2 linked regions of the Aliamphritea hakodatensis genome follow. The main gene of each other region encodes a partner of the protein of the gene in region 2 in a complex. Links are inferred from orthologs where the notes say so. Each region holds a gene or a part of one and is shown on either strand. Other genes may lie near its edges.

What was found.
Region 1: the proteins of rppH (region 2) and dapF are in contact, whole or in part, in a solved structure (PDB 5YGU), measured with the Escherichia coli proteins. The link is inferred for Aliamphritea hakodatensis from one-to-one orthologs.

What each region holds. Positions count from the first base shown.
Region 1 is NZ_AP025281.1:542,976-547,319, reverse strand. Bases 1,418-4,344 are described here. They hold dapF (diaminopimelate epimerase), read right to left. Parts: upstream 3,333-4,344; coding sequence 2,502-3,332; downstream 1,418-2,501. Other genes in these bases: lysA (diaminopimelate decarboxylase), read right to left, coding at 3,401-4,344; PCI15_RS02400 (DUF484 family protein), read right to left, coding at 1,810-2,505; xerC (tyrosine recombinase XerC), read right to left, coding at 1,418-1,807. Outside these bases: PCI15_RS02415 (hypothetical protein), read right to left, coding at 1-116; PCI15_RS02410 (HAD family hydrolase), read right to left, coding at 151-858; more of xerC, read right to left, coding at 851-1,417. UniProt on the Escherichia coli protein: Involved in the succinylase branch of the L-lysine biosynthesis and in the biosynthesis of the pentapeptide incorporated in the peptidoglycan moiety. Catalyzes the stereoinversion of LL-2,6-diaminopimelate (L,L-DAP) to meso-diaminopimelate (meso-DAP).
Region 2 is NZ_AP025281.1:4,789,589-4,797,289, forward strand. What follows is about bases 2,686-5,398. They hold rppH (RNA pyrophosphohydrolase), read right to left. Parts: upstream 4,433-5,398; coding sequence 3,938-4,432; downstream 2,686-3,937. Other genes in these bases: ptsP (phosphoenolpyruvate--protein phosphotransferase), read right to left, coding at 2,686-3,808; PCI15_RS21750 (histidinol-phosphatase), read left to right, coding at 4,616-5,269; PCI15_RS21755 (SDR family oxidoreductase), read left to right, coding at 5,295-5,398. In the rest of the region: PCI15_RS21730 (sulfite exporter TauE/SafE family protein), read right to left, coding at 1-627; PCI15_RS21735 (NRDE family protein), read left to right, coding at 675-1,502; more of ptsP, read right to left, coding at 1,526-2,685; more of PCI15_RS21755, read left to right, coding at 5,399-6,044; PCI15_RS21760 (FAD-dependent oxidoreductase), read right to left, coding at 6,480-7,701. UniProt on the Escherichia coli protein: Master regulator of 5'-end-dependent mRNA decay.

The sequences.
Region 1 (4,344 bases), 4.2 Mb from region 2 along the record:
AACCGGCGCGTCCACCAGGCACGGTATTCCCTGCCCTGATCGGTCGCCCGGATCAGAATCCGGTCTTCCGCCGAATCATAGGTCATGTTTATCTGGTTACGTAACTGGCCTGACATAAGTATCCCTTTTATTTCCGGCTACCGGCGTGTCCTACCCGCGGGTACGGATCGCGGCTACCGCATCAAACACCTCACTTAAACAGGTTACCACCTGATCAGCAGTTTCACCTGTTTTATGAGTCTGTTGCTGTAAATTCACCCAAATAGTCCGGATGCCCAACTGCTGGGCACCGGCCACATCATGATCGGGGTTATCTCCGATATGAATCACTTCAGCAGGCTGTAACTGTTCACTGGCAAGCATCTGCTCAAACATCGCAGGATGAGGCTTTTCATGGCCGACCATGTGCGCATTCAGCGCGAAATCAAACCATTCGCCAAGCCCTGCCCGGCCCACTTCTGCGTTACCGTTACTCAGAGCCCCTATCCGGTACTCCTGCTCTTTCAGCGCACTGAGCATGTCCGTCACATGCGGAAAGAAAGTCACTTCATTACGGGCTGCCAGAAATATATCAAACGCCGGAGGGACAAGCTTTTCTATTTCCGCCTCACTGTAACCGGCCTGACGCAGGCCGATTTCAAGCTGCCGCAAACGAATCAGCGTTACGCTGTGGGCGGTTTCAGGATAGGCTTCCAGCACCTGCTCACGCAGGGCAGGAAAGTCACTGACGGCATGCTGCCGGGTAAACCCCGGGGCATGCTCATCCAGCCAGCCATAAAGCGTGTTATTGGCATGGGTAATGACCGGATCAACCGCCCAGAGGGTATCGTCCAGGTCGAAAGTAATACATTTAATCATTGCTGTCCTGTTTGTGTTTTTGACGGGCAGACTGGCGCTTTGCCCGGGGATGCGCCTGATCGTAAACATCCAGCAAATGCTGAAAATCCAAATGGGTATACACCTGAGTGGTCGCGATATCCGCATGGCCCAGTAACTCCTGGACCGCCCTCAGATCACCGCTGGACGCCAGCATATCACTGGCAAACGAGTGCCGCAGACGGTGCGGATAGACCCTGCTGTCACTGCCCTGATACTCCCCCCAGCGTGCCAGCCGCAACTGCACACTGCGGGTCGAGATCCGGCCACCCCGCTGGCTGACAAATACCGCCATTTCTTCCGGTCTGGCCAGCTTATCACGGCATGCCAGCCAGTGCTCCAGCGCATCCATCGCCTTACGGCCAACCGGCAGCAAACGCTCTTTGCGTCCTTTACCGGTCACCCGCAGACTGGCATCCTGAAGATCAAGATCATAGAGATCCAGACTCACCAGTTCAGCCAGCCGCATGCCGGATGAATACAGTAACTCCACCATCGCATGATCCCGCCGGCTGAGGGGATCTCTCCCTAACGGTTTATCAAGTAAGCCGGTCAACTGGTCCGGATCAAGCACCTGAGGTAAACGTTTCGGGCTTTTCGGGGCACGGATTCCGGCTGTAGGATCAGCCTTGGCTAACCCTTCACGGTGCAGATATTTATAAAAGGTTCGGATCGCCGACAGGGCACGCTGAATGCTTTTCCCTCCCAGCCCCTGATGATGCACCGCAGCGACAAAACCACGGATGTGCAGGGGTAAAACCTTATGCCACGGGGATTCATTCAGGCTGAAAACCTGTTGCGACTGCAGGTATTCCCACAGCCTTTGAAGGTCACGCCGGTAGTTATCCAGCGTGTGAGGAGACAGCTGCCGCTCGGCGCTCAGATAGGCAAAAAAACCTGACCGCGCCTGATCCGGCAACTCAGCCGTCAAGCTTAGTCCCCGGTCCGGCGTAATATATGGGAAACAACCCGGCTCAGCACCTGACCAATGTAATCCAGAAACAGGGTTCCCTGATTACTCTGGAAGTATTCGCTGTCATAGCTGCCAATCGCCAGCAGGCCAATGGTTTCACCCTTCACCAGCGGTACCGCGGCAGCGGACTTCACTTTAAAGGCATGCTCTTTAAACAGCAGTTCATTCTGCAGTTCGGTCAGGTTGCCGCAGCTGGTCTGAGAGCTGTTTGCCAGCCCATCAATCACGGCAGCATCTTCACGGGGCATAATCCGCAGGTTATTCACATCGTCCCGGGCAGGGCCGAACAGCAGTAACGCGGTGGTATCACTGTGAAATTCTTCACACAGGCATTCTTCGACCGCCACTGCCACGTCATCCAGGGTTTCTGCTTCCAGTAAAGAAACCACCATCTTTTTGGTTTTCTTAAACTGGATTTCATTTTCCCGGGCGACCCCCACCAGATCACTCAGATAATCATACAGCTCACGGTTTTTTTCCCGTAACAGAGATGTCTGCCGCTCAACCAGAGAAACGGTGTTGCCCCGCTGATGGGGCACGTACAGTTTCTCCAGCAGTTGTTCATTTCCGGTAAAAAAATCCGGATGCTGCTTCAGGTAATCAATAACCTGCTGTTCAGATACTTCGCTCTGAACGTCGACTGCATCAGCTGTCATAAATAAATCTGCCCTTCAAATACCGTTGTTGCCGGTCCGGTCATCATTACCGATGAATTATTACCCTGCCAGGAAATACTCAGGCTGCCACCCGGCAGGTGCACCGTAACTGTTTCGTCCAGCAGGCCACGTAACTGCCCGGCCACCACCGCGGCACAGGCACCGGTTCCGCAAGCCAGAGTTTCTCCTGCGCCCCGTTCAAACACCCTTAAGCGCACTTCATCACGGGCAACCACTTCCATAAAACCGATATTGGCTTTCGCCGGAAAATGGGCATGTGCTTCCAGCACCGGCCCCAGCGTTTCAACCGGTGCGGTATCGACTGAATCGACCACCAGCACACCGTGAGGATTGCCCATAGATACCGCACTGATCTCATGAACCGAGCCGGCCGCTTCTATCGGATAAACAGCCGACTGCTCAGCAGACTGAAAAGGGACTTCTCCGGGAACCAGCACAGGGGCGCCCATATCCACTTCAACGTCCTGACTGTCAGTCACCGTCAGATAGATTTCACCTTTCTGGGTTTCAACTGCAATCCGGTCTTTAGCCGTTAAGCGCTTATCCCGTACGAACTTGGCGAAACAGCGGGCACCATTGCCGCAATGTTCCACTTCACTGCCATCGGCATTATAAATGCGGTAACGGAAGTCCATATCAGGATTCGTCGGCGGCTCAACAATCAGTAACTGATCAAAGCCCACGCCGAAATTACGGTCAGCCAGCTTTGCTACCAGCGCAGAATTCAGCCTGATCTTCTGGGTTACCATATCCAGCACCAGAAAATCATTTCCCAGGCCGTGCATTTTTGTAAATCGGACTAACATAGTGTTCTCTTACTTGGTGTAACTGCCCGGGGTCAGCCGGGCAACAGCAAACCGGTAGCAAACGGCCTTTATGGCAGTAACTGCTCGCCCCGTAACTGATCGGCCAGGGTTTCACGCTGACGGATTACATGGCTGCGGTTATCATCCACCATGACTTCTGCGGCACGGTTCCGGCTGTTGTAATTAGAGCTCATAGTAAAACCATATGCACCTGCAGAACAAACCGCCAGTAAATCACCTGGCTGAATATTCAGGTCCCTGTCTTTGCCCAGGAAGTCTCCGGTTTCACAGACAGGCCCCACCAGATCGTATACGCGGCTTTCACCTTCTTCACGGACCTGTGCAGGAATGATATCCATATAAGCACTGTAGAGCGACGGACGGATCATATCGTTCATCGCCGCATCTATGATCGCAAAGTTCTTATGCTCGGCACACTTCAGAAACTCAACCTTAGTCACCAGAATACCGGCATTCGCCGCAATAGAACGTCCCGGTTCAAAAATCAGCTTCAGCGGGCGGTCACCCAGCTTATCCAGTACTTCTGAGATATATGACTGCGGTGTCGGCGGCACTTCATCGGTATAACACACCCCCAGACCGCCGCCCAGATCAAGGTGCGAAATCGTAATCCCCTGCTCCGCCAGCGCATCTATCAGTACCAGCAGACGGTCAAGCGCATCAATAAAGGGCGCAGTTTCTGTCAGCTGCGAGCCGATATGGCAGTCCAGCCCCTGAATGTTCAGGTGGCTCAGGCTGTTGGCGTAGGCATAGATACGGGCCGCATCTTCAATGGCAACACCAAACTTATTATCTTTCAGGCCGGTAGAAATGTACGGGTGCGTGCCCGCATCCACATCCGGATTAACCCGCAGGGAAATCGGTGCAACCTTCCCCATCTGCTCAGCAACGCTGTTCAGACGGTCCAGCTCAGCTTCCGATTCGATATTAAAACAGTGAATACCGACTTCCAGTGCACGGCGCATTTCAGACTCACGCTTGGCCACACCGG
Region 2 (7,701 bases):
GTTCCACTCATCCAGGCTTGTGTTGCCCTGCCCCATTAAAGCATTGGTGACCGCACCGGCCACCGCGATAGGAAAGCCACAGGCAGCTGAGGTTGCCACCGCTTCCTGCATATTCACCTGTTTCCAGTTAAGGTATGGCACGGTCAGTGTTCCTCCGCCGATACCAAAAATAGCCGAGACCCAGCCAATAAATCCGCCGGACACCACCAGCCCGGGCCGGGAAGGCTTACCACCGCCTTTTGGCACAACATCCAGGCCCATCATTACGGCAACATACAGAGCAAACACCCCGATCGCTAACTGGATAACCTGACCTTCAAGCTCGATCGCGGTAACTACCCCCAGCGCCGAACCAAAGGCAACCCCCAGGCCAATAAAACGAAATAAACGCCAGCGCACCGCGCCTCGCTTATGGTGCGCAGAAATTGAACTGATAGAGGTAATTACAATGGTCGCCAGCGATGTTGCTACCGCAACATGCGTGAGCACTTCCGGTGCCATCCCCTGCAGCTGAAATGTCACCACCAGCACCGGTACGATCACCAGCCCGCCACCGACACCAAACAAGCCCGCCAGTATACCGGCGAACGCCCCCAGCACCAGGTATCCCAAGAACAGTAGTAACATCACTTTTTTCCCGATAAGGTTGACTGAACCCTGCAGAGAGATACCAAATGTGCCTGATTGTTTTCGCCTACCGGCAACACCCGACATACAACCTGATACTGGTTGCCAATCGTGACGAGCAATACGCAAGACCCACACAGTCACTTCATCTCTGGGGTTCTCCGGCTGGCATCATTGCCGGCCGGGACTCACTGCATAGCGGCACCTGGCTGGGTATTGCCAGAAACGGCCATTTCAGCGCCATTACAAACCACCGCAATGGTTTACACACCGCATCTTCGAACCCGTCCCGTGGCTTACTTACGACAGGATTTCTGAGCTCTTCCGTAAGCGCGCACCGTTATGCCTCAGATGTGATTCAAACAACCGTTCCATACGATGGTTTTAACCTTATGGTAGCGGATTCGTCCGGTCTATTCTATGCCTCAAACGTGACGAACAAATGCCAGCAACTCTCCCCCGGAATTTTTGGCATCAGTAATGCTCAGTTGGATACAGACTGGCCTAAAACCCGCCACCAGAAACAGCGTCTGGCTGAGATCGTTCAGACGCCCGCCCCCGACCCGCAGACACTGATCCGGATGATGGCCGATCCGCAACGCTACCCTGACAAACGGCTACCCGACACCCACGTGGGAATAGAAATCGAAAGAGCACTGTCCAGCAGCTTTATAAAACTTGAGCATTACGGCACCCGGGCCACCACAGTCATCCTGCAGGACTATCAGGGCAGAACCCGTATTATCGAACAGAATTACGATGCCACAGGCGCAATTGAGCAGATTGAGTTTGAATTGGTGATTCCGCCTTTCGGCAGTTTGAAAAATACAGCAGAACCGGTAACAGACAGCACCGGAAAAGCTCCGATACCCTGAGAACAGGGTATCGAAGATACATATCAGTCGGGAATCGTCGGCCGGGTAAACTGCCCCAGCCCCCACTTTTTCAGAGTATCGCGAATCAGCAGGTGAATTTTATCGGCATCATCCATCGACAGAATGGTGGATAACAAGCCGCTGGCCTGCTCGATCGTCACATGCCGGATGGTATATTTTACCCGTGGGAGATTCGTCGCATTCATCGACAGCACATCGTACCCCATGGCCATCAGCAGCACGGCTCCGCCAGGGTCAGCAGCCATTTCACCACAAATACTGACCGCTACGTCTTCTTTGTGCGCTTCCTGAACGATAAACTGTAACGCCCGCAATACCGCCGGGTGATAAGACATATACAGGTTAGCCACCCGTGGGTTATTCCGGTCGACCGCCAACAGGTACTGGGTTAAATCATTAGACCCCACTGAAATAAAATCTACCCGCCGGGCAAAACGCCGCACCTGATACACCGCTGCAGGCACCTCGACCATCACGCCAATCTGTGGTTGAGCCACCGTAACCCCTTCTTCACGCAGCTCGTTAACGGCCTGGCTGATCAGGGACTTCGCCTCATCCACCTCATGAACACTGGTTACCATCGGCAACATAATACGCAGGTTATCCAGCCCCTCAGCAGCCCTCAGCATAGCCCGGATCTGTACCAGAAAAATTTCCGGATGATCCAGCGTAATACGGATCCCCCGCCAACCCAGAAACGGGTTCTCTTCTTCTATCGGGAAGTACGGCAGGGGCTTATCCCCACCTACATCCAGTGTCCGCATTGTCACCGGCCGGGGCGCAAAGGCCTCCAGCTGACGCCGGTAAGTCTCGGTCTGATCCTGCTCACTGGGGAAAAAGTCACGGATCATGAACGGAATTTCTGTCCGGTACAGGCCGATACCTTCTGCCCCCCGGTCAAGGGAGCGGGCAACATCCGTCACCAGACCGGTATTCACCCACAAGGGCATCCGGTAACCGTCTTTGGTTTCTGCCGGTAACTCCTTGAGGCCTTCCAGATCCGCATTAACCTGACGTTCTTCGTCAATAATGTCCTGGTAGCACTTCAACAGATCATCCGACGGATTAACAAATACCCGCCCGGAGAAGCCATCCAGAATGATCTGCATACCTTCAATACGGGTATAAGGCAGATCCACCGCCCCCATCACTGTCGGAATGCCCATTGAGCGGGCCAGAATGGCCGCATGGGAATTACCGGAACCGTTTACCGACAATAAGCCCACCAGCTTATCAGTCGGCACTTCTCCCAACATGGCAGGTGTCAGCTCATCGGCGACCAGAATAGCGTTTTCCGGAAAATCAATTTCCGCCAGAGAGGGAGCGGAAGACTGCAACCAGGTCAGAATCCGGCGACCAAGATCCCGGATATCACTGGCCCGTTCACGCAGGTAAGGATCTTCCATCAAAGAAAACTGACGGACATGCTCCTCAACCACTTTACGTAATGCACCCTGCGCCCAGTTACCGTTTTCAATCTGCGTAACCACTTCGCCAGCCAGCGCATTGTCATCGAGCATCCGCAGGTAGACATCAAACAGCTCCCGCTCCTCTGAACGCAACCGTTTGGATAAGCTGCGGGCAACCTTCTTGATATCTTTGCGGACTGACGCCAGCGCCCCCTGGAACTTTTCTTTTTCCAGCTCAATATCTTTGGCCTGCCGGTCCGGCACACCGCTCAGGTCCGCCAGCGGTGTCATCACAACAGCCTGACCAATGGCCACACCTACACAGCCGGACACACCTTCAAACTTACGGTCAGTTTTGCCTTTATTCTTTACGTCATTCAGCTTACCGATGGAGCCGGTCGCTTCGGCATGAGCAATCACACCGGCCAGCTGAGCGGACATAGTCACCATGAAAGCTTCTTCAGTCTCATCAAAGCGACGGATAGCTTCCTGCTGAACCACTAATACCCCCAGCAGCTCACGGTGATGGATAATCGGCACCCCCAGAAAGGCGTGAAACTTCTCTTCACCGGTTTCCTGAATATAGCTGTAAGCCCGGTGTTTGGACGCATCTTCGAGGTTAATGGGTTCAGCCCGCTCACCGACTAACCCGACAATGCCCTCAGAACGGGAAAGACTGGCCTGCCCCACAGACTTCTTATTGAGCCCCTGGGTCGCCTTCAGAATGAAACGCTGAGTGGCCGGATCAAGCAGATAGATAGAGCAAACATCAGTACGCACTGCACGCTGTACGCGTCGAACGATAACCCGTAAAACAGACTCAAGATCCGGTGCCGAGTTAACTTCTTGTACTATTTTCCGCAGTGCTTCTAGCATGCTTTCGCTCTCCCAGGCGTTGTTATTATTCAATACCGCTCAGGCCGGACATTATCAGAGACCGGCCCGGCCAGCATGACACCGGACGACCGGCACCACACCCTTTCATGTATATCCTCTGCTGATAAGTTACAGCCAACCGTCCAGTACTAACCGGGTCAGCTTAGGAGACAGTTCGCGCATTGCCTTACGATAGACATCACGCTTAAAGGCCACTACCTGTCCCAGCGGATACCAGTAGCTAACCCAGCGCCAGCCATCAAATTCAGGCGTCGCTGTTTCATTGATACTGACAGCGCTGTCTTCACTCAGCATCCGCAGTAAAAACCATTTTTGTTTCTGGCCGACACACACCGGATGTGAGTGGTGCCGAATCATTCTCTTGGGTAGTCTGTACCTTAGCCAACCACGGGTCACCGCAACAATTTCAACATCTTCCGGCGACAACCCGATCTCTTCTTTGAGTTCCCGGTACATCGCCTGCTCAGGTGTTTCTGAGCGATCAATCCCCCCCTGGGGGAACTGCCATGCATCTTGTCCAATTCGTCTTGCCCAAAGTACCTGACCCATCGAGTTTGCCAGAATGATACCGACATTCGGTCTGAACCCGTCTGAATCAATCACGGTAATTCCTTATAAATCTTTTGCCCTATTGTTCCATAATTCCGCGCGCTGGCGCAAACCGCAAAGCCGCCAGCAGCAAGGATCATTTGCGAGGATCGTGCCAAGTCACTATGCTAGCGCCTTTAGAAGCAATTTCAGACGGCAGGTTCCGTAATGCCTGCCGCATTTCAGGAGAACAGTAGCGTGGCACTGGCAATTTTTGATCTTGATAACACCCTGTTAAACGGCGACAGCGATCACGCATGGGGGGAATTCCTGTGCGAAAAAGGTATCGTTGATACAGACGCCTACCGTCAGGCTAACGACTATTTCTTTGATCAGTACGTCGCCGGCACGCTGGATATTGAAGAGTTTCTGGAATTTGCGCTGAAGCCTCTGGCAGCACTGGAACCTGAACAGCTGCAAAGCCTGCATCAGCAGTTCATGACTGAAAAAGTCGCCACCATGATGCTACCTAAAGCGGCTGCCCTGCTTCAGAAACATAAGGATCAGGGCGATTACACGCTGATCATTACTGCTACCAACCGTTTCGTCACAGGCCCTATCGCTGCAGAGCTGGGTGTGGACGAAATCATTGCCACCGATCCGGAAATGATCGACGGCCGCTATACGGGCAAGGTAGCTGGCACCCCCTGCTTCCAGGCCGGTAAAGTTACCCGCCTGAACAGCTGGCTGAAAGATAACCCTCACACGCTGGAAGGCAGCTATTTTTACAGCGACTCAAATAACGACCTGCCATTACTGAAGCTGGTTGATCACCCGGTGGCTGTTGATGCTGATGAAACCCTGACTGCAACCGCCGAAGCCAACCACTGGGAAATCATCAGTCTGCGCTGATTTCACCGATACAAAGGAGCGCCCCATGTCAGAAAAAACAGTTTTGATCACTGGGGCGAGCCGCGGCATTGGCGCGGCAACTGCCCGCCTGCTGGCCAGCCAGAACTACAATGTTTGTCTGAATTACCTCCGGCAAACCCAGTGCGCCGAACAGCTCAGTACAGAGCTGCGTCAGCAGGGCTGTAACACTTTGCTGCTGCAGGCCGATGTCAGCCAGGAGCAGCAGGTGACTGAGATGTTCCGCACCATTGACGATACCTTTGGGCCTCTGACTCATCTGGTCAACAATGCCGGCATCCTCAAACCGCAAATGCGCCTGCAGGATATGAACGCCGCCCGCATTAATGAAATCCTCACAACCAATGTCACCAGCTACTTCCTGTGCTGCAGGGAAGCCATTGCACGCATGTCTGCTGCTCACGGCGGAAAAGGCGGCGCCATCGTGAATGTATCCTCTGTTGCCGCCCGCACGGGCTCCCCCGGCGAATACATCGACTACGCCGCCTCCAAGGGCGCGATTGATACTCTGACCACAGGACTGGCAACCGAACTGGCCGCAGAAGGCATCCGGGTGAACGGTGTGCGGCCCGGTTTTATTTATACCGATATGCACCGCGACGGCGGCGAACCCGCACGCATTGAACGCTTAAAACCGGCAATACCCATGCAACGGGGCGGACAACCGGAAGAGGTAGCAGAGGCCATCGCCTGGCTGCTCTCTGATAAAGCCTCCTACACCACAGGAAGCTTCATCGACCTTGCCGGTGGAAAGTAATCCGGCTTAGCACCACCAGCCATCAACAAAAAAGCCGGCATCCAAAGATACCGGCTTTTTTCAGTCAAACTGACAATTAAGAACGCGGCTTGCCGTTCTCCGGATCGTACAGCGCACCGTAGCCTACAGCTTCAACAGTTACCTTATAGTTATCACTGCCGAAAGTAAGCGCGATTTCCAGCTCTCTTCCCCAATGCAATGCACAAATAAAAAAGCCGGCATCCAAAGATACCGGCTTTTTCAGTCAAACTGACAATTAAGAACGTGGCTTGCCGTTCTCCGGATCGTACAGAGCACCGTAACCTACAGCTTCAACAGTTACCTTATAGTTATCACTGCCGAAAGTAAGCGCGATTTCCAGCGCTGTCACTCCAAAGTACAAACAAAAAAGCCGGTATCCTGAGATACCGGCTTTTTGATTAGTACAGCTGACGATTAAGAACGTGGCTTGCCGTTCTCCGGATCGTACAGTGCACCGTAACCTACAGCTTCAACAGTTACCTTATAGTTATCACCGAAGTATTCGATTTCCAGCTCACGGCCTTTTTCGCAATACTCGTATGGCAGGTAACCCAGCGCAATGTTCTTACCAATGCTTGGACCATACACAATACTGGTAGTGTAAGAGCGACGACCTTCAGAGTCGATCAGCGCCTCACCTGTCGCAGGATCCAGAATCGGGCAGTTACCGACCGGATAACGGGCAACACCGGCAGAATCGATGTTGTCGTTCATTGTCAGTGTACACAGGTACGCCGGCTGATGCTCACGCTCACGCTGAGCCAGCAGTGCATCCTTACCGAAGAATTCCGCAGCCTTAACCTTAGGACGGGCCAAGTCAACTTCCAGCAGGTTGTATTCAGTCAGGATATCAGCGTTCTGCAGACGCAGACTCTTCTCAAGACGACGGCTGTTCGCGTAAGTCTCGATACCGACAGGGGTTACACCCTGCGCGTATACCGCATCCCACAGCGCCAGACCATCTTCCATCTTGAAGTGGATCTCCCAGCCCTGCTCACCTACGTAAGAAATACGGAAGAAGGTATAGTCAACGCCACCGATCTTGATGTCTTTAACTGCTGCGAACGGGTAGTTTTCAGTGCTGATAGACGCAGGATCATCAACTACTTTTTCCAGAACTGTACGGGCGTTAGGGCCCCATACACCCAGACAACCGTAGTTCTGAGTTTCGTTAGTCACCTCAGCATTGAAGCCCATATCCTGAGCCATACGCTTCAGCCATACCAGGTCACGGTGACCAGCATCACCACCATCAATAACACGGTAGTGCTGCTCACCCAGACGCAATACTGTCAGGTCGGCACGTACGCCACCTACAGCATCCAGGAAGTGTGTGTATACACCCTTACCAATCGGGGTATCGCCACCTACTTTAGCGACACAGGTGTATTCCATCAGCTTCTCAGCATCCGGACCGGTAACATCGATGATCGCGAAGTGAGACAGGTTAATCATGCCTACATCTTCAGACATCTTCAGATGCTCAGCGTTAGATACGCGGAAGAAGTGACGGCTATCCCACTCAGCTTCACGTACCGGAATACGGTCGCCGTATTCTTCTAACAGATGCTCGTTGCTCGCGTAACCATGCGCACGCTCCCAACCAACGATTTCCATGAAGTAACCGCCCAGCTCA